DNA from 3 places in the Erythrobacter sp. 3-20A1M genome. Region 1 is predicted to be linked to each of the others. Evidence: predicted binding sites of a transcription regulator. Region 1 holds the regulator's gene; each other region holds the start of a gene.
What was found. The regulator LexA, encoded in region 1, represses DNA repair genes until DNA is damaged. The targets are predictions, from matches to a motif close to GTTCCNCNCTTGTTCT.
Positions count from the first base shown of each region.

Region 2: a site for LexA is predicted at 4,186-4,201, ahead of F7D01_RS05510 (ribonucleoside-diphosphate reductase subunit alpha). Genes of this name have one in related genera too.
Region 3: a site for LexA is predicted at 3,051-3,066, ahead of F7D01_RS04275 (four-helix bundle copper-binding protein). Genes of this name have one in related genera too.

Region 1 is NZ_CP045200.1:2,986,178-2,993,382, reverse strand. It holds gene trpD (anthranilate phosphoribosyltransferase) at 1-873, shown strand, start outside; gene trpC (indole-3-glycerol phosphate synthase TrpC) at 875-1,660, shown strand; gene F7D01_RS14455 (hypothetical protein) at 1,832-2,020, shown strand; gene moaC (cyclic pyranopterin monophosphate synthase MoaC) at 2,028-2,501, shown strand; gene F7D01_RS14445 (molybdopterin molybdotransferase MoeA) at 2,498-3,685, shown strand; gene lexA (transcriptional repressor LexA) at 3,768-4,454, shown strand; gene F7D01_RS14435 (ComEC/Rec2 family competence protein) at 4,498-6,684, opposite strand; gene gltX (glutamate--tRNA ligase) at 6,713-7,205, shown strand, end outside.
Region 2 is NZ_CP045200.1:1,114,771-1,121,975, forward strand. It holds gene F7D01_RS05500 (acyltransferase family protein) at 1-779, shown strand, start outside; gene F7D01_RS05505 (acyltransferase) at 750-1,817, opposite strand; gene F7D01_RS05510 (ribonucleoside-diphosphate reductase subunit alpha) at 2,106-4,136, opposite strand; gene F7D01_RS05515 (alpha/beta fold hydrolase) at 4,570-5,457, opposite strand; gene nadB (L-aspartate oxidase) at 5,502-7,088, opposite strand; gene F7D01_RS05525 (hypothetical protein) at 7,155-7,205, shown strand, end outside.
Region 3 is NZ_CP045200.1:872,292-879,496, reverse strand. It holds gene fmt (methionyl-tRNA formyltransferase) at 1-467, opposite strand, end outside; gene recR (recombination mediator RecR) at 595-1,191, shown strand; gene F7D01_RS04285 (alpha/beta hydrolase) at 1,225-1,875, shown strand; gene def (peptide deformylase) at 1,907-2,473, shown strand; gene F7D01_RS04275 (four-helix bundle copper-binding protein) at 2,501-2,896, opposite strand; gene F7D01_RS04270 (DNA recombination protein RmuC) at 3,505-4,914, shown strand; gene F7D01_RS04265 (ATP-binding cassette domain-containing protein) at 4,929-5,660, opposite strand; gene F7D01_RS04260 (hypothetical protein) at 5,657-6,649, opposite strand; gene F7D01_RS04255 (hypothetical protein) at 6,850-7,205, shown strand, end outside.

The DNA.
Region 1 (7,205 bases):
TCCGATCGCGGCGAAACGGCGGACGAAATCGCGGGTGCGGCGCTCGCGCTGCGCGCCCGCCTGATCCCGATCGATGCTCCGGAAGGGGCGATCGACGTGTGCGGGACCGGCGGCGACGGACACCACACGCTTAACGTCTCAACCGCGGTCAGCCTGGTCGTCGCGGCCTGCGGCGTGCCGGTGGCCAAGCACGGCAATCGCGCGGCGAGCAGCAAGTCGGGTGCGGCGGATACGCTGGAGGCGCTTGGCCTCGACATGGAGGCGGCCGGACGCACCGCCGAAAAGACCCTGGCCGAGATCGGCATCTGCTTCCTCTTCGCGAAGAACCACCACCCGGCGATGGCGCGCATCCAGCCCATCCGGCAGCGGCTCGGCCGGCGCACGATATTCAACCTGATGGGGCCGCTGTCGAACCCCGCGCGCGTCACGCGCCAGCTGATCGGCATCGCCCGGCCCGCCTATGTTCCGATCTATGCCGGGGCCAAGGCACGGCTCGGCAGCGACTGGACCATGATCGTCAGCGGCGACGAGGGGCTCGACGAACTGAGCCTGGCGGGCGGCAACGAGGTGGCGATCGTGCGTGGCAACGATTACGAGATGAGCCGCGTCGATGCCGCGCAGGCCGATCTGCCCCATGCCCCGATCGAGGCGATCCGCGGCGGCGATGCGGTCCACAACGCGAAGGCGTTGAAGTCTCTGCTGGCAGGCGCGCCCGGCCCCTATCGCGACGCGGTCTGCTTGAACGCCGCCGGTGCGCTGCTCGTCGCCGGGGCAACGTCGGACTGGCGCGCAGGCGCGACCCGCGCTGCTGAGGCGCTCGACAGCGGCGACGCCGAGGCGCTGCTCGACCGCTGGATCGCGATGGCGGCCTGAGATGAACAAACTGATCGAGATATGCGACGCAAAGCGTGACGAAGTCGCACGGCGGAAGGGTGAAACTTCGCCCGACCAGCTGCGCGAAAAGATCGCCGTGCAGTCAGCACCGCGCGGGTTCGAACTAGCGCTGCGGGAAAAGTCCACGACCGGCTTCGGCCTCATCGCGGAAATCAAGAAAGCTTCGCCCTCTAAAGGTCTGATCCGACCGGACTTTCGCCCCGCCGATCATGCCCGCGCCTACGCGGCTGCAGGCGCGGCGTGCCTTTCCGTATTGACCGACGAACCTTATTTCCAGGGCCACGCGGATTTTCTCGTCGAGGCTCGCGCGGCTTGCGACCTGCCCGTGCTGCGCAAGGATTTCATGGTCGATCCGTGGCAATGCATGGAGGCCCGTGCAATGGGGGCCGACGCGATCCTGATCATCGTCGCGGCCCTGTCCGACGGGCAGATGACCGAGATCGAGACTGCGGCCACCGAACTGGGAATGGACGTGCTGGTCGAGGTTCACGACGAAGATGAACTAGCCCGCGCGCAGCTGCTGAAAAGTCGCCTGATCGGGATCAACAACCGAGACCTTCGCACCTTCGAGACCGATCTTGCGGTTACCGAACGCCTCGCCGCCCTGGCACCCGAAGGTGCCCTGATCGTCGGGGAGAGCGGGATAACCACCCACGCCGATTGCCAGCGCTTGGCCGATGCCGGGGTACGATGCTTCCTGGTCGGGGAAAGCCTGATGCGGCAGGACGATGTAGAGGCGGCTACGCGCACATTGCTGCATGGCTGAGCGCGCAAGCTGTCCTACTGTGGCCTCATGGGGCTAGATCGCCGTCATGACCGCCCGTTCGATCCTGTCCGCACCGCGTCCGAATTGCACATCCTGCGGAAGATTTTCCGAGCCCAGGACTGTGTTCCAAGTGTTCCATCCTGTAGGACTTGCCGGATCCGGAGAGACACTATGAAGTTACTCGGTACGCTCGTCGGCCTGCTGATGATGGCCATGGGGACGGTGTGGATCCTTCAGGGTCAGGGCATCGCCTTTCTTGGCAGCTTCATGGCCTACGATCGCCAGTGGACAATGTGGGGCGCGGTCCTGCTGCTGGCCGGTCTGGCAATCGCCATCTGGTCGAACAGGCGGAGGCGTTAGGAGGCCGATGGCCGAACTCACCCATCTCGACGAGCATGGCCACGCGCGTATGGTCGATGTCGGTGGCAAGTCCGCCACCGCGCGGGTCGCGGTCGCCACCGGTCGCATCCGCATGTCCCCCGAAGCGCTGGCGGCCGTTCGCAACGGCGATGCGCCCAAGGGCGACGTTCTCGCCGCCGCCCGGATTGCCGGGATCATGGCGGCGAAGCGGACCGGTGAGCTGATCCCGCTATGCCATCCGCTCGCGCTCGACGCGGTGAGCGTGGCGTTCGCGTTCGAGGACGATGCGATCCGGGTGGACGCGACCGCCTCGCTGACGGGCAAGACCGGCGTGGAGATGGAGGCGATGACCGCGGTTTCCGTCGCGCTGCTGACGATCTACGACATGGCCAAGGCGATCGACAAGGCAATGGTGATAGAGGGCGTACGCCTGCTCTCGAAGAGCGGGGGAAAGTCGGGCGAGTGGCGCGCGCCGGAATGAACACTCCGCCGATCCCATTGGAAGAAGCGCAGTCCCGCCTGCTCGAGCTGGTGAAGCCGCTCGGGACGGAAACGCTCGGCGTCGATGACGCGCTGGGGCGCTATCTGGCGAAACCGCTGGCCGCGCGCCGGACTCAACCTTCCGCGGACCTATCTGCCATGGATGGCTACGCCGTCGCCGGAAACGGTCCATGGCGGATCGTCGGCGAAAGCCGGTGCGGCGCGCCGTTCGACGGCTCGCTAACCGGGAACCAGGCCATACGAATATCGACCGGCGCGATCATGCCGCGCAGTGCCAATGCCGTGCTGTTGCAGGAAGACGCAACCCGCGACGGCGATGCCCTGTCGGCCAACGACCGACCCGATGCGCGCCATATCCGCCGGCGCGGGTTCGACTTCACTGAAGGCGACACGCTGCTGCACGCCGGGTCGCGCATCGGTGCCGCCGCGATCGCCCTCGCACGCTCCGGCGGTCACGCGGCGCTGGAAGTCGGAATGAAGCCGAGGATCGCGCTGCTCGAAGGCGGCGACGAACTGGCGCGCAACCCCTCGCAATGCACAGAGCACCAGATACCTGCCAGCAATGCCGCCATGCTGCGCGCCATGGCATCGCACGTTCCCTGCTCGGTCGCGGTCGAGGATCCGATCCCCGACCGCATCGATGCTTTGGTCGAAGCTTTCGAAAGCCATTCCGATGCCGACCTGCTGGTGGTTTCGGGCGGTGCCTCGGTGGGCGACCACGACCTGGTGCGCCCCGCGCTGGAGCGAGCCGGGGCGCAGATCGCCTTCTGGCGCGTCGCTATGAAGCCGGGAAAGCCCCTGATGGTGGCGCAGCGCGATCGTCAGCTGGTGCTCGGCCTGCCAGGCAACCCCGTCTCCAGCTTCGTCACCGGCCTCCACTTCATGTTGCCAGCCTTGCGCAAGCTGGCCGGTGCGGCGCATCCGGTTGCCAAGCCGCTATTGCTGCCCCTCGCGGAAGAACTCGCCGGTGGCGGCCCGCGGCGCGAGTTCCTCCGGGCACGATGGGATGGCGAGGCGCTTCTTCCGCTCGGTCAACAGGATAGCAGCGCGCTGGAGGCACTGGCCGACGCCGACGCACTGATCGACCGCCCGATCGACGGCGAACGTGTGCGCGCCGGATCGGTGGTGCCCGCCTATTGGATCGGAAATGGCGCTTTTGCTTGACGGCGCTCCATCTGTTTCCTAATTGTTCCACATTCGTTCGCCGGTAGGCGGATGATTGGAACAACGATGCAGGAGCCTGTCCATGCTCACCGCCAAGCAGCACGAGCTGATCCGTTTCATCCAGCAGCGGCTGGAGAAGACCGGGATTTCCCCGTCGTTCGAGGAGATGAAGGAAGCCCTTGACCTCAAGAGCAAGTCGGGCGTGCATCGCCTGATCTCCGCCTTGGAGGAGCGCGGCTTCATCCGCCGCCTGCCCAATCGCGCGCGGGCGCTGGAAATTCTCAAGCAGCCCGAGGATGCCGTGGGCGGTGGTACCCCGCAGGCGGCGAACGATGTGGTCACTTCGGCGAAGGCCGCTTCCGCCAAGGCACCCGAACCTGCTAACGACGTCATCGAGATTCCGCTGCACGGGCGCATCGCGGCAGGTGCGCCGATCGAGGCACTGGAAGATTACCAGAGCCTGCCGGTCCCGGCGGCGCTGCTCGGCCCCGGCGATCACTACGCGCTTGAGGTATCGGGCGATTCGATGATCGAGGCGGGTATTTTCGACGGGGATTACGCGTTGATCCGCCGGACCGACACGGCCCGCGATGGAGAGATCGTGGTTGCACTGGTCGACAACGAGGAAGCGACGCTGAAGTATCTCCACAAGGACAGCGGTCGCATTCGTCTCGATCCCGCGAATTCCGCATATCAATCGCAGGTCTACGATTCGGCTCAGGTGCAGGTCCAGGGTCGGCTCGCGGGGCTCCTGCGGCGCTATCACTGAGGGTTTCCGGTCGAGCGTGCGTCTACGCGGTACGCGCTCGGGATCAGTTGTCTCGCGGCGCGCGCCACCAGCCATGTTCGCCCTGCCCGTCGGCCACCGTAGCCACGCGGCGGTCGTCGAGATAGAGCGCCAGACCCCCGCTACGGCTGAGAAAGCGCTGATCGGCCAGTAACCAGCGGGGGCGGCAGGTATAGGGCAGGTAGCGGTCGGCCACGACGATATCGGCTCTCTCGCATGCGGCGGCCAGCGCTCTTTCGGACACCAGATCGCGACTGCGCGCCATGAGGATGCTCCAGTGCCGGTCCCCTCGGTCGAGCTCGACGGTGCAGAAATCGCGGCTGCATCGCGCCAGGGCCGAATGGTCGATGCCGACCGTCTCCGCTCCCCTGCCGCCGAGTTCCACAATCGTGTCCCGCGCATAGCCGGAGCGCCCCTCGCGCAGCATGACGAGCCTGCCCTCCTCGTCCGCGATGCCCACATTGCGGCCATCCCGCCCGATCAGGATATCGGGCGCAGGCGTCATCACAAGAAGACCGAGCGCCAGGGTCACGGGCAGGAGGCCAAGCAATCTGCCGCGACCGCTCCACAAGGCGAGCCACAAGCCGCCCAGCACGAACAGCGCGATCGTGAGACCGCTCATTTGCGGGGCAAGCTTGACCGCACCCGGCTGCGAAGCGGCAAAATGCGCGATCGCCAGCAGCAGGTCGAGCGACCAGCCCGCTAGCCACCACGCCGGCCCGCCCAGGCCCACGATGTCCAGCGCGAGCGCGAGCGCGATCAAGGGCATGCTGACGAAAGTGGTCAGCGGTATGGCGAGAACATTGGCGAACGCCCCGTAAAGTCCGGCCCGATGGAAATGGAACAGCACGATCGGCATCAGCGCGATCTCGATGACGAAACCCGTCAGCAGCAGCATGGCGAGGTGCCGCAGGAACCGCCTCGCCATGCCCTCGTCGCGCGGTGCGAGGAAGCGCCGGACCGGCCCTGCATTGTGAAGCCCCACGATCGCGATGACGGCCGAGAAGCTCATCTGGAAACTCGGCCCGACCAGCGCCTCCGGCCATGCCAACATGACCACACTCGCGGCGACCGCGACCATGCGCAGGCTCAGCGGTTCGCGCCCCAGCGCCAGCGCCAGTAGTACCAGCACTGCTCCGACGCAGCTGCGCACCGTGGGCACCTCGGCCCCGGTCAGCAGGGTGTAACCGATCCCGGCCAAGGCACCCACGGCGGCAGCCATCACAGGGAGACGCACGCGCAAGACGAGCCACGGCCACAAGGCCAAGATGCGCAATGCGAGGAAATAGGCAGCAGCTATCACCGCGCTCACATGCAGACCGCTGATCGAGAGCAGGTGCGTCAACCCGGCATCGCGCATGGCGCTCTCGTCCCGCTCGGCGATCGCTCCGCGATCACCGCTCGCGAAGGCCGCTGCGATCGCTCCTTCCGATCCGCCCAACTGCCCCCTCACATGCTGCGAAAGATGCCGCTGCGCGCGGCTGAACGGATCGGCCTCGATTTGGCCCACCGATAAGGTCTCGATCTCCCCTATCGCCGAGCCCGTCGCAGCAAGCCCTTCGAACCAGGCCGTTCGCGCGAAATCGTAGGCTCCGGGCACGAGCGGTGGGGCAGGCGGCATGAGGCGCGAGCGAAGGCGAACGATATCTCCCTCGTCCGGCGGCGCATTGTCGGCGAGCAGCGGCACGTTCACCCGGACCTTGCGAGCGTGACCGTCCTGAGCGTCGCGATATGCCAGGGTAAGACGGCTTCGATCGCGGGCAGGCTGGTCTTCACGTTCCAGCACCCTGCCCTGTAAGGTCACCACCCGCGGGTAGGCGAGAGGCTCGGCGCCCACCGTCGCGGAACGCGCCCAGACCAGGCCGATACCGAATGCAAAGACCAGCGCGGCGATCATTACCGCCCGTCCGAGATACTCGCGCGTTTCGTTACGCGAAATCGCCCACCCCCACAGCGCCAGCAGCAGAGCCGCTGCAATGGCCGCGCCCCATTCCCACCGGCTGTGAAGCGCAAACCAGCTCGCGATCCCACCGGCCAGAACGACGGCCAGCCACGGTGCACGATCGAAACCAGCATTGCCCAGGGCCGAATCGAGTCTCGTGGCGATGCTGGACAAGTGCACGCGCGAATGCCAAGGCACGTGCTGCGCTGCAGCATCCCCCGGGCCGGGGCCCGCCCCCATCGGCACATTCGGTACGTTGCTGCTGGCCATTACGTGATTTGAAAGGAAGGCTCGCCCCATGGCAAGCGACAGCAGCGCCTCAGCGAGCCCGGTGGTGACGCGGTTCGCCCCCTCACCGACCGGCTATCTGCATCTGGGCGGTGCCCGTACCGCGCTGTTCAACTGGCTGTTCGCCCGCCATCATGGCGGCAAGGCGTTGTTGCGGATCGAGGATACCGACCGCGCCCGATCCACCCCGGACGCGATCGAGAAGATCCTCGACGGGCTGGAGTGGCTCGGGCTCGATTACGACGAAGCGCCGGTGTTTCAGTCGGAGCGCGCCGAGCGCCATGCGCAGGTGGCGAACCAGCTTCTCGCTGCAGGGCACGCCTATAAATGCTTCGCGACGCCCGAGGAGCTGGAGGCGATGCGCGCCGAGCAGCGCGCCAACAAGCAGCCCTTGCGCTATGACGGGCGCTGGCGGGACCGTGAGCCGGGCCCCGAGCAAGACGGCATGCCCTACACCATCCGCATCAAGACGCCGGTCGACGGAGAGACGGTGATCGAGGACG
Region 2 (7,205 bases), 1.2 Mb from region 1:
TGTTGCGGATCATCCTGCCCTATTACGCTCTGCTGATCGCTTACAGTGTCGGCACCGGTCAGTACGACTGGCCCGCTTTTTTTCTCGTAAGCAATTTCACCGGCCGGTTCGGCAATCTGATGGAACCGTACTGGTTTCTGGAGCTGGTCGCACAATGTCTGCTGATCCTGACGGTGCTGTTTTCCCTTAAGCCGGTTCGCACCCTCGCCGCGCGATCGCCATGGACATTCGGGCTGGGCTTCTTCACTGTGGCAAGCGCCGTCGGCCTCGTCTCGCAAATCGCCTTTCCGCGACCGGATCTCGCCTTCCGCCTGCCCGAATTCCTGTTCTGGTTCATCGCCTTCGGGTGGTGCGTGGGGCTGGCGAAAGATCGCACGCAGAAGACGATACTCAGCGTCCTCGCCATCGCGATGGCCGTCGCCATCGCCACGATTTCCCAGGGGCAATCCGGCGCCTATCTCAAGATGCCCCAACAGATCGTCTGGTTCGTCGGATCGGCCCTGATCCTGCTATGGCTGCCGCGCCTCGCGCTGCCCGGCATCGCACGCCGCGTCGTGACCGAAATCGCCGGAGCCGTCTTCCAGATCTACCTGGCACACAACATCGTCGTGCACATGTTCCTGTTCGTCTGGCACTACGACAATCTGGCGGTGATCCTGCTCCTGTCGGTACTGGCGGGCGTCGCCTTGCGGTACGCGCAGGCGTTCACCGCGTCGCTCTATTCCCGCTACGTCCCGCTGGTGCTGCCGTCACGGAGCGCCGTCGCGATCGATACCTAGCGGGGGGCCGCGGACGGCGCGTGAAGCATGCTCCGGTTGCCATCCCACTTTCTCCAGCGCAGCGCCCAACAGGCGGGTCCGGAGGCTTTCGGCGGGCCTGTCCACCAGGACGTAGAAGGCGATCGCGACCATCAGTATCGCGCCCAGCACCACCACCTTTCCAGCCAGTCCATAGGCGGCGAGCGATGGCAGCAGCAAGGCGACAACCGGCCAATGGATGATGTAGAGCGGGTAGGAGAAGTTGCCGAGCGTCCGATCGATGGGCCCGCTCTGCTGTCGCACGTTCCAGGCGACGAAGGGCAACAGGAACACGACCCACAGCTGCCCGAAGATATCTTCGTCGATCGGGCCCGGATCACTCTTGATCAACAGGGCCGATAGCGTGGGCGAAAGGAACACCAGCACACCCACCGCTCCAAAGGCCAGCAAGCCCGCGAGCACGAGGCCCCGCGAAGGTGCCCAGCGCGTGGCGTAGATCGCCATGCCGAGTACGAACGACGGGGCATAGGCGAGGGCCGTCCACAGGCCGGGCCCTTCGCGCAAAAACCAGCCGAAGGCGGTGACGGCGATCACGCCCGCGGCGATGACCGCCCGGCTGCGGATGCGCGCCCCGAGGAGCCACAGCAGAGGGAATAGGAGGTAGAACTGCATTTCTAGGTCGAGCGACCACGCGGTTCCCAATACGTCGAGCCGGTTGGACGCGATGCCGAACAGCGCCAGCCCCGCCAGGGTGATGGGCGGACGGGGCTCTCCGACCAGCGCGAATACGCCCAGCGCCAACACGAAAGCGGCGGCGAAACTCAGCCAGATGCGCAGGAAGCGCGAGAGGTAGAATATCCAGAGCGTCGGATATTTGCTGTAGCGCCGGTCGTAGATGGCGCTGATCCAGTATCCGGACAGCGAGAAGAACACGAACACCGCCGGACGCCCGATCTCGAAGTTCGAAAGATGGCTCGCCACCACGAATGCGGCGAGGATCACCCGGAAGGTACCGGGACCGATGGCGAGGCCGTGTGGGAGGGACAGCGGGCCTGTCACAACGTGACGCATCCCATCGAACGGCAACCGACGTCGTTCATGCAAATCCCCAGACTGACTCGCGCCCTATACCGGGGTCGCCCGCATCGACGCTGTTCCTGTCCTGTCGGGGACGAGCATGCAACGAATGATCGGACGGCCGCACGAATTCGAGACAGGTTGGCGCAATGGTCGTGCGGGTATTCGCATCGGCTTGGACTGAAAGTCGTGCACCCAAACGAAACCCCCCGCATCCTGTCCGGAGTGCGAGGGTCTTTAATTTGAACCCGCTTGGGGACTACCGAAATCTCACTGGCAGCTGAGGCATTCCTCGTAATCGGTTTCCGCACCATCACCCGCGGCGAGTTCGTATTTCGCCGCGTCGGGGGTGTTGTCGGTTTCCACCCCGCCCGCGAAGCCGGCGCGCTGCACGCTCTTCGAGCGCAGGTAGTAAAGCGACTTGATGCCCTTCTCCCACGCGCGGAAGTGCAGCATCATCAGGTCCCATTTGTCTACATCGGCGGGGATGAACAGGTTCAGCGACTGCGCCTGGTCGATATAGGGCGACCGGTCGGCCGCGAATTCCAGCAGATAGCGCTGATCGATCTCGAAGCTGGTCTTGTAGACCGCCTTTTCCTCGGCCGTGAGGAAATCGAGATGCTGCACCGATCCACCGCGCTCGAGGATCGAATTCCACACCGCGGTCGAATCCTTGCTCTTCTTGCGCAGCAGTTTTTCGAGATACGGGTTCTTCACGATGAAGCTGCCCGACAGCGTCTTGTGAGTGTAGATATTCGCCGGGATCGGTTCGATGCAGGCGCTGGTGCCGCCGCAGATGATGCTGATCGACGCGGTCGGGGCGATCGCCATCTTGCAGGAAAAGCGCTCCATCGCGCCCATTTCCTCGGCGTCGGGGCACGGTCCACGCTCCTTCGCCAGCACCATCGATGCTTCGTCTGCCTTGGCGCTGATGTGCTGGAACATCTTCAGGTTCCAAGCCTTCGCCATCGGCCCTTCGAGCGGCAGCCCCTTCATCTGGAGGAAGGAGTGGAAGCCCATCACGCCCATGCCGACGCTGCGTTCGCGCGCGGCGGAGTATTTCGCCCGCGCCATCTCGTCCGGCGCACGATCGATATAGTCCTGCAGCACGTTGTCGAGGAAGCGCATGACGTCTTCCACGAACCGCTTGTCCCCGTTCCACTCGTCCCACTTTTCGAGGTTGAGCGAAGAGAGGCAGCACACCGCGGTGCGATCGTTGCCGAGATGGTCGCGGCCCGTCGGCAGGGTGATTTCGCTGCACAGGTTCGAGGTCGATACCTTCAGCCCCAGCTCCCGGTGATGTTTGGGCATCATGCGGTTCACCGTGTCGTTGAACACGATGTAGGGCTCGCCCGTCGCCAGCCGCGTTTCGACCAGCTTCTGGAACAGGCTGCGCGCGTCGACGGTCTTGCGGACCGATCCGTCGCGCGGAGAAACGAGGTCGAACTCGGCGCCGTCGCGCACGGCTTCCATGAAGGCGTCAGACAGCAGCACGCCATGGTGCAGGTTCAGCGCCTTGCGGTTGAAGTCGCCGCTGGGTTTGCGGATCTCGAGGAATTCCTCGATCTCGGGGTGACTGACATCGATATAGCACGCCGCCGAGCCGCGCCGCAGCGAGCCTTGGCTGATCGCCAGCGTCAGCGAATCCATCACCCGCACGAAGGGGATGATGCCGCTGGTCTTGCCGTTCAGGCCGACCGGCTCGCCGATGCCGCGTACCTGGCCCCAATAGGTGCCGATGCCGCCGCCGCGGCTGGCCAGCCAGACATTCTCGTTCCAGGTGCCGACGATGCCTTCCAGGCTGTCCTCGACGCTGTTGAGATAGCACGAGATCGGCAGGCCCCGGCCCGTGCCGCCGTTCGACAGCACCGGCGTGGCGGGCATGAACCACAGGTTCGAGATGTAGTCGTAGAGCCGCTGCGCATGGTCCTGATCGTCGGCATAGGCATCGGCGACGCGGGCGAACAGGTCCTGGAAAGTCTCGTCGGGCAGCAGGTAACGGTCGATCAACGTCTCCTTGCCGAATTCGGTCAGGTTCGCGTCGCGCGCGGGGTCGGTCGTGATGTCGAACCGGCGCGCGTTGACCCGCTTGCTATCGCTTTGCGGAGAAGCAGCGGTCTTCATCGCTTCGGCCATGGCGGATGCCGCGGCGTCGACCAGCGTGCCGGAGCCCGTGTCCTGCTTGTCCATGCTCATCGCCTTCTCGTTCTTCACGGTTCGAGACGAGGTATCCGCGTCGATCGTGTCGACGGCCGCATCCGCGCTATCCATCGTCATCCCGGTATCCTTGCTGAAATCCATCTCGTCGCCCCAATCGCTGGCTTCCCGACGATTCGTGATATCGCCGAATGTTCCACATATGTTCGTGCAAGTCGAGCGCCGTGCGTCCGTCTTGCATATAGGTAGGGTTCGCAGGATTTCCCGTCCCCCGTCAGTCCCCAGGCCGTCCACAGTCTGCCCACCGGTTTGTCCCGGCACCGCTAGGTCTTGGGGCTCGTCTGCGAAGCGAACCACTAGATACTGAATCAGAGCGGCGGAATGCGCAATAGGGCGAAGGGGCGATTTGCCGTGAGCACAGGTCCCGATCACAGGTGTTTTATGATGGCAATACACCGCGACGCGTGGACCAAGCTGGCCTCTCGTCAAGGCAAGCCGGAAAACGAATCCGTGAAAAAATTTATCGCCGGAAAAGCGGTCGAGCGGGGCTTTGAATCAATCGAATCGGAGTGCGCAATTATGCTGCGCCGCGCGCGTGCTCCGCGATCAGCGCAGCGAAGCGATCGACCAGCGGCAATGGCAGGTCGTGACCCATCCCGGGGAAGGTCTCGATCCGCGCGCCGGCGATGCTCGCGGCGGTATCGCGCCCGCCCGCGCACGGGACCAGCGGATCGTCTTCGCCATGAATCACCAATGTCGGGGCCTCGATTCGGCTCAGCCGCGCGCGGCGGTCGCCATCGTGCAGGATCGCGGCGAGCTGGCGCTGCATCCCGGCAGGATAGACGCTGCGGCGGACGGTCTTCGTCACCCGGTCGCGCAACGCCTCCTCGTCCACCGGATAGCCCGGGCTGCCGATAACACGCGCGATCTTCATCCCGTGCGCCACCAGCACAACCTCGTCCGCCGAATCGGGCCGTCTGGTCAGCACGTCCATCGCCTCCTTCTTCGCAGCGGGTAGCTTCGGATTGCCGGTGGTCGACATGATGGAGGTGAGGGTGATGGTCTTGCCCGGATGGTTCGCGGCGACGAGTTGCGCGATCATGCCACCCATACTCGCGCCCACGATATGCGCCCGGTCGATCGCCAACGCGTCGAGCAAGGCGGCGGCATCGTCCGCCATGTCGGCCAGGGTGTAGGGAACCGCAGGCTTCAGCCCGATCTTGCCGAGCAGGATCTGTTTCGCCGGGCCGGGGAACTTCGCCCCTTCCATCTTCTGCGACAGGCCGATGTCGCGATTATCGTAACGGATCACACGGAAACCCTCAGCCACTAACGCATCGATCAGCTCGTCGGGCCATAGCGTCATCTGCGCGCCCAGCCCCATGATCAGCAAAATCACAGGCGCATCGCGGGTACCGCGATCTTCATATTCGAGCGTGATCCCGTTTGCGTTGATCTGGGGCATTCGTGCGTCCCTCCCGCTTCTGTTTCGCCTTCTCCGACGTATCCCTACGGCACCAGCACCGTGTCCTTGGCCACCGGATCGGTCTCCGGCCAGTCGAGCGTGAAATGCAGGCCACGGCTCTCGTGCCGCTTCAGCGCGCTCTTCACGATCAGGTCGGCGGCCTGATGAAGGTTGCGCAGTTCGATAAGGTCGGTGGTAACGCGGAAGGCGCCGTAATAATCCTCGATTTCGCGGCCCAGCGTGGCGATGCGGTGCGCCGCGCGCTCCAGCCGCTTCGTCGTGCGCACGATGCCGACATAGTTCCACATGAACCGGCGAATTTCGGTCCAGTTCTGCTTGATCACGACCTCTTCGTCCGAATCGGTGACGCGGCTAGCATCCCACGGCTTGATCGCCGGCGGCCCTTCCAGATCTTCCCACCGGTCCAGGATATCGCGCGCCGCCGCCTCCCCGAACACGAAGCATTCGAGGAGGCTGTTGGAAGCAAGCCGGTTGGCGCCGTGCAGCCCGCTTTCGGTGCATTCGCCCGCCGCCCACAGACCGGGCAGATCGGTGCGCGCGTCGAGGTCGACCAGCACTCCGCCGCAGGTATAATGCTGTGCCGGTACGACGGGGATCGGCTCCTTCGTCATATCGATGCCGAGGCCCATCAGCTTCTCGTAGATCGTCGGGAAGTGTGCCTTCACGAAATCGGCGGGCTGATGGCTGATGTCGAGATGGACGTAATCGAGGCCGTAGCGTTTGATCTGGTCGTCATTGGCGCGGGCGACGATGTCGCGCGGGGCGAGTTCCATGCGCTCGGCATCGTATTTCGCCATGTAGCGTTCGCCGGTCTGCGGGTTGATCAGCCGCCCGCCTTCGCCGCGCACCGCCTCGGTAATGAGGAAGTTCTTGACCTCCAGATTGTAAAGGCAGGTCGGGTGGAACTGCATCATCTCCATGTTTGAAACGCGCGCGCCCGCACGCCACGCCATGGCGATCCCGTCACCCGTCGCGCCGCGCGGCGCGGTGGAGAACAGATAGACGCGGCCCGCTCCGCCCGCTGCCAGCACCGTAGCGCGTGCGACGTGGCACTCGACCTCGCCCGCCGCCTCGTCCAGCGCATAGGCACCCCACACCCGGCCCGAACCCGAGAACCGTTCCGCATGGTGGCCGGTGATCAGGTCGATGCAGCTACGCCCCGGCAACAGGGTGATGTTGGGATTGGCCTCGGCAGCTTTCAGCAGCGCCTCCTGCACCGCCCAGCCTGTCGCGTCGGCGACATGGACGATGCGGCGGTGGGAATGACCGCCTTCACGGGTGAGGTGCAGGTCGCCGCTTTCGCGGTTGAACGGCACGCCGAGCTCGATCAGCCGGTCGATCGCCAGCGGCGCGCGCTCGATCACGAATTCGACCGTCTCCCGGTCGTTGAGCCCGGCGCCGGCGACCATCGTATCACGAATATGATCGTCGAACGTGTCGCCAGCATCGAGCACCGCGGCGATGCCGCCCTGTGCCCACGCGGTGGAACCGCCATCGAGCGAGCCCTTCGCCAGAACCAGCACTTTCCTCTGCTGCGCCAGCGCCAGCGCGGCGGTGAGCCCGGCAGCGCCCGAGCCGATAACCAGTACGTCGTGATCGGAATGTGACATGGCTCCCCCATGGCGAGCCGGGAGGTTGACGGCAAGCGCAGAGCGTAGGATGGGAACTGGCTACGCGTGGCGATCCAATGGAACGATCGCTGGCGATGGGAACGCAGGGTGGTCAAG
Region 3 (7,205 bases), 1.0 Mb from region 1:
TCGATCGGCACGCGCACGGTCGCCAGCATCGGCCCGGTGTCGAGCCCCGCCTCCATCTGCATGATCGTGACGCCGGTCACCGGATCGCCCGCCATCACCGCGCGGTGGATCGGTGCCGCCCCGCGCCAGCGCGGCAGAATGCTGGCATGGACATTCAGGCAGCCATGCGCGGGCGCGTCGAGGATCGGCTGCGGCAGGATCAGGCCATACGCCGCGACCACCGCCACGTCCGCCTCCAGCGCCGCGAACCGCTCCTGCTCCTCGCCTGATTTTAGCGAGGTCGGGCAGCGCACCTCCAGCCCCAGCCCTTCGGCGGCGCGCTGCACCGGGCTCGGCTGTTCCTTCTTCCCCCGACCGGCGCGGCGCGGCGGCTGGGTATAGACCGCCACGATCTCGTGCGCAGCCTTGTGCAGCGCGCGCAGCGTCGGCACGGCGAATTCGGGCGTTCCCATGAAGATGATGCGCATGGACATGCTTCCTTTCCCGGCCCCCGCTCGTTCTGAGCTTGTCGAAGGACCGCTTTTTCTTTGGGAGCGGCGCTAGAAGAAAGTACGGCCCTTCGACAAGCTCAGGGTGAGCGGTTAGGTAATCTGGATGGCATCGCAAGAAATCGAGACGCTGGCCTCCGCCCTCGCGCGCCTGCCCGGGCTCGGCCCCCGCAGCGCGCGCCGCGCGGTGTTGTGGCTGGTCAAGAAACGCGAGAGCGCGCTGCCCGCGTTGTTGGATGCTTTGACGCAGGTGCAGGGGCGGCTGGTCGAGTGCCACATCTGCGGCAATGTCGACACGCAGGACCCGTGCGGCATCTGCGCCGATCCCCGCCGCGACGCGAAGCAGCTATGCGTGGTGGAAGATGTCGCCGATTTGTGGGCGCTCGATCGGGCGAAGCTGTTCACCGGGCGCTATCACGTGCTGGGCGGGCGGCTGTCGGCATTGGACGGTGTGCGGCCGGAGGATCTGGCGATCGACACCCTGCTCGGCCGGGTGGAGGAAGGCGGCGTGGACGAGGTCGTCCTCGCCATGAACGCCACGCTGGAGGGGCAGACGACCGCACACTACATCGCCGAGCGGCTGGAGGACTACCCGGTCCGCATCACCCAGCTGGCCCACGGCCTGCCGGTCGGCGGTGAGCTCGACTATCTCGACGAGGGCACGCTGGCCCAGGCCCTGCGCGCGCGGCGACCCCTGGGTTGAGCCGACACTCGACCGAACTTAGCGGGTAACGCGATGAAATACCTGTCTCTAATCTTTTTCGCGGCGCTGCTGGCGGCCTCCACGCTCGGCAGGGTCGCTTCGGAGGATCGATCGATGCAAGGCAAGACGGTCTATATCGTCCATGGCTACATGGCCGGACCCACCGATCACTGGTTTGCGTGGTTGAAGGACGAGATCGGGCACGAGGGCGGATCGGCGAAAATCCTGAGTATGCCTGATTCCGACGATCCAAATCCGGCGCTATGGGTCCGCACGCTGCGAATGGAGATCGGTCCGCTCGATGAGAACACTTTTATCGTCGCGCATAGTCTGGGGACCGTGGCGAGCATGCGCTATTTGCAGGAGTATCCGGATGCCCGCATCGGGGGATTGATCCTCGTTTCCGGCTTTGACCAACGGCTTAGCAATATTCCGGAACTGGACAGATTTATGGACTGGCAGCCAATCGACCATTCCACCATCCGGCACATGACCGCCCACCGCGCGGTCATCACCGCGAAGGACGACGAGATTGTCGCGCCTGAACTGTCGGTCGCGCTTGCCAGGTCGCTCGATGCAGATCTGATCGAGCTGGATCGCGGCGGGCACTTCTTGGGATCGAACGGTTTCGACACCTTCCCGCAAGTATGGCAAAAACTGCGCCAGCAAGCCTCGGCGCGTTGAACTCACTGCAATTGCAGCTTATATTCCCGCCATGGCTATCCGCGAAATCCTCGAAGTGCCGGACCCCCGGCTCAAGACCGTATCGACCCCCGTCACCGTGTTCGATGACGAGCTGAAGAAGCTGGTCGCCGACATGTTCGAAACCATGTACGACGCGCCCGGCATCGGGCTCGCGGCGATCCAGGTCGGGGTGCCCAAGCGCGTGCTGGTGATCGACCTCCAGCCCGACGATCCGGATGCGGAGCCGGAGGTGTGCAACCACGGCGGTCACGAGCATACGCACCAGCCGACCAAGCGCGAGCCGCGGGTGTTCGTGAACCCCGAAATCCTCGATCCGGCGGAAGAGCTGTCGACCTATCAGGAAGGCTGCCTCTCGGTCCCCGAGATCTACGCCGACGTCGACCGGCCCAAGACGTGCCGCGTGCGCTATCAGGATGTCGAGGGCACCACGTACGAGGAAGACCTCGACGGCCTGCTCGCCACCTGCATCCAGCACGAGATGGACCACCTCGAAGGCATCCTGTTCATCGACCATCTTAGCCGGCTGAAGCGCAACATGGCGCTCAAGAAGCTGAACAAGATGCGGGCAGCGGCGTAACCTTCCGCGCCCGGCGGGCGGGGCCGTTCAGTCCAGCCCCTGCACCGCCTTCTTCACATCCTCGATCACTTCGCGGCACATCTGGGCGCAGCGTTTGCAATGCGCGTCCGTATGGCTCTCACATTCGGCGAGGCACTGCTCGCACGCGATCACCGTCGCCGCGCCGATCGCCTTGATCGCGGGCACGTTGCGGCCGGTCCGGCGGCTCGCCATGCGATAGAATGCGGTGCAGGCGTCGGAGGCATCGAGGCATGTGCGGATGCACTGCGCCCGCTCGCCCGCGTTCTCCTCGGCGAGACACGCGTCGGCGCAGGAATTCATGATCGCCGCACCGTACAGCGCGTGCTTCACCGCCTCGCCCAGCTGCTCGTTGTAATCCGCGCCCACCTGCGGGTGCTCAGAGATCATTTCCTTGATCGACATGCTTTTCTCCTTCTGTGGGTGGGAGCGGTCCGGACCGGGGATTGGTTCCGCGGATAGGCACCAGTACAGGGGACATCCGCTCTCTGTGTGGTAGTCCTCATAATCCACATCGAATTCGGACCGATCCGCTTGCATAATTGTTCGACTGTGGCATGTTCCATCTCTGTTCCAAGAGGGAGGCGCCTATCGAGTAAAAAAAGCACACGCCATGTTGGGTGGTAAGTAAGCCTCTTTCATCGAATCGAAGCTGACGGCGCTAGTCGGAACAGGGCACCAAGAACCCTGACACGGATCGTAATCGATCTCTTGCTCGCTGCGTCTATATGTTGAAGCACTCGTACGTTTGAATCCGAAAACCTCCCAGATTGGCTTTCACCAATCATCACAGGAGGTTGCCGTGAAAAATCGGCTCTATTCTGTGTATGAGGAATATTCCCTCTTCTTTTGGGCTATCTGTCTGCCGTCAGGTGCGATCATTGATCGTGCCCGCCAGGGATTCCGGACGGAAGCTGAGGCGAGGAGGGATCTGGAGTTCTATCTCTAGAAAAACCTTATACCGGAAGGCTGGCGGGGATTTTGTCCTCGTCAGCTGACGGTGGAGCATTCTCATGGACCCGACCCTCATCACCATCATCGCGCTCGTCATCGGCCTCGGCATCGGGGGCGCGGCGGGCTGGTTCTTCGGCTCGCGCCCCGCGGCGGAGTGGCGCGCGCGCCACGCGGCGCGCGATGCGGAGGCGAAGGAGCTCGACGCGAAATATCTGCGCACCTTTGCCGATCTGGAGGCCGCGCGCGAGCGGGCCGGGCGGGTCGACGGGCTGGAGCGCCAGTTGGACGACGCGCGCGAGCAGCTCTCCACCCTGCGGGCCGAGCGTGCAGCGTTCGACGAACAGAAGCGCCTGCTGGAAGAAAGCCGTGCGAACCTGCTCAAGGAGTTCGAGAACACCGGGGCCAAGGTGCTGGGCGCGGCGCAGGAGCGGTTTCTGGAGCGGGCGAGCGAGCGTTTCGGCCATTCGGAGAAGACCAGCGAGGAGAAGATCCGCGCGCTGCTGCAACCGGTCGGCGAACGGCTGGCGAAATACGAACGCCAGGTCGCGGAGCTGGAGGAGAAGCGCGGCGACGCCTTCTCGCGCCTCTACGAGCAGATCACCGAGATGCGGCGCGGGCAGGAGGATGTCCGGCGCGAGGCGCAGCGGCTGGGCAATTCGCTCACCAACGCGCCCAAGGCCCGGGGCCGCTGGGGAGAGCGGGCGCTGCAGAACGTGCTGGAACAATGCGGGCTCTCCGAACACACCGACTTCATCCTCGAACACTCGGTCTCGACGGACGAGGGCCGGCTCCGACCCGACGCCATCGTCAACGTGCCGGGGCAGAAGCGGCTGGTGATCGATGCCAAGGTGTCGCTGAACGCCTATCAGGCCGCGTTCGAGGCCGACGACGAGGAGGAGCGGGCACGGCAGCTGGGCCTGCACGCCAAATCGATGCGCGGCCATGTCCAGACGCTCGGCTCCAAGAGCTATCAGAGCCAGTTCGACGACACGCCCGATTATGTCGTGATGTTCGTGCCGGGCGAGCATTTCGTCGCCGCCGCGCTCGAACACGATCCGGAACTGTGGGACTTCGCCTTCCGCAACAAGGTGCTGCTGGCGACGCCGACCAACCTCGTCGCAATCGCGCGCACCGTGGCGCAGGTATGGCGGCAGGACACCATCGCTAACGAGGCGATGGAGATCGGCAAGGCGGGCGCGGAGCTTTACGACCGGCTCGCCATCGCCGCCGAGCATATGAAGCGCGTGGGCGGCGGGCTGGAAACCGCGGTCAACAATTACAACAAGTTCGTCGGCAGCTTCGAACGCAACGTCCTGTCTGCCGGGCGTCGGCTGGCAGACAAGGGCATCGAGATCGGCAAGCGTGAGATCGAGGACGTGCCCAAGGTCGAGGCGAGCCCGCGCTACAACAACGAGGATGCCGCCGCGATCGAGGACGGCACCGGCGAGGAGCGCGAGGCGGCGGAGTAAAGCCGCGCGAAGCCCTACCGCCCGGCGGTTCGCGATCTCAGCCGATCGATCGTCGCGCTCTCGAACGCGAGCGGATCGCGCCGCGCCGCCGCCAGCATCTCGCGCGAGAGCTCCATCGCGCACCGCCCGTCCGCCAGCATCAGCCCGGTGTCGCACGCGGCCGCCAGCGTGCCCAGATCGTGCAGCGCGGTGATCAGGGTCAGTCCATCGTCCACCATCGCGCGCAAGGCCCGGCGCAGGTCGAAAGCGGCGACCGGGTCCAGCCAGTTGAACGGCTCGTCCAGGATCACCGCGGCATGCTCCCCGGCAAAAGCGGTCGCGATGGCCGCCCGCTGGCGCATTCCGGCCGAGCATTCGCCGATCCACCGCTCCATCAACCCGTCGAGCCCCAGCGCCTGCCACAACGGTTCGAGGCGCGCGCGATACGCTTCCCCCGACCCGCTCACCAGCTCGAGGACCTCGCGCACCCGCAGCATGTCGGGCAGCGTGTCCGGCGGTGGGGCGAAGCCGAAATGGCGGGCACGCCCCGCGCGGTCGCCCGCCACTTCGAGTCCGTCCAGCAGGCACGATCCGCCTGCGAAGGGCAGCCGGCCGCCCAGCGCCCGCAAAAGGCTGGTCTTGCCCGAGCCGTTCGCGCCGATCAGGCCGAACCAGGAGCCGGGCGAAACGGACAGCGCGATCTCGTGCGTGACGCTCGCCCCGCCGCGCTTCACCGCCGCATTGCTGAGCGCCACCGCCGCGGTCATGTGAGCAACCAACACGCCTGGCGCGCCCGGCGATGCAGATACCACAGCATCGCCGCCGCCAATGCCGGGCTGAGCGGCGGGACCGACAGGGCGGAGATGGCTAGCACGCCCAGCATGACGGACACCAGCAGGTTGGCCTGCTTCCTGCGATAGAGGCGGTAGGCCATGATCCGGATCGTCGCCACCAGTGCGAAACCCCCGCAGATCGCTGCAACGATGCCGGCCACGACGGGCTCCACCAGGGCCAGGCAGGCCGGTACGGCGATCCCTGCGAACCATGCGATGGCCGTGCAGCGATCGGCGACGATGGCACCCGACCCATGGCCGACGATCGTGCGGAACCGTACCAGTTCGGCATCGACCGCCGTCATAGGAAGCATGCATGCGATCGATCCGCAGATAGCAATTCCGGCCACGGTGTCGTTGGACACGAGGCGGCTCGCGGCCAGCATCGTAACGGTCAGCAGCGCGGCGCAGATCATGCCGAAGCGCGGACGCCCCGCTTCGTTCAGCACCCACCGGCGCAGGTTGCCCGTCCGGTACGCCGGGCCGAATGGCGTGAGCGCCGCAACCGCGTATGCGCCCGCCGCACCGGCGCCGTACCCCACCAGCGCTCCGCCGATGAGCACAGAGCGGATGACGAGCGCGACCGCGAGCGCGACGAAGGCGGCGATCGCGTGCCAGCCCAGCGTGTAGCGAAGCGCGTCCCCCCGCATCAGCGCGCGGGACGGCATGGGGCCGTCGAACGCGTGGAACGCCAATCGGCGCGCGATGGTGCTTCCGACTAGGAGGCCGGCGAGCGCACCCGAACCGGCCGCAATCCGGAAGGCGACCTGCGGTGGGCGAGACCCGATCCAGCCGCGCAGGATGGCGAACCCGACCGCCGCCGCGACCACGATCGTCAGCGCATCGCGCCATCGTGTGAGGATCGCCCTTGTCGCATTCGCGGCGATCCTGGCGTCGTATCGGAAAAGCCTGCCCAGCGACATGTAACCCCTTTCGCCGCAGCACCGAGTGGGGGCAACCGCTAACTTCGGGCGCTCTTTCTGCCGAAGCGGAGCCGCCGGATCCGACCTCGCAACCCTCCATCGTTGGATCGACGCAACTGCCAACGACCCTACGGCAAATTTAATTTTTGCTTAAATTGTGTGGAAGGTTTAACTCAGACTTGAATTAGAAGGAGGACAAAGTGAACCGCTTCACCACAGCCCGCAACGCGCGCTTCGCCACGATCGCAGTTCTGGTTTGCACGATCAGCGGACTGGCGCTGAACAGCACCGGATTGTTCAGCGACCACGCTGGCCAGGATGCGCAGATCCGGCAGGCGGTGGGTCTGATACCCTCCTTGTGTTACGTCGCGGCGATCTGGATGGTGGAGCGGGCGTTCCGTTCGATCGAAAGGGGGCAGCGGATCGAGGTTGCTCTCGGCAATCTGATGCAGAACCTGGGCCTGTGGCTGTTCCTGGGGGGCATTGCCTTCGTCTTCGTGCAGCCCCTGTTGCTGAAGGCGCTGACCGTCAGCTGGGGCGCGTGGGCGTGGTTCGA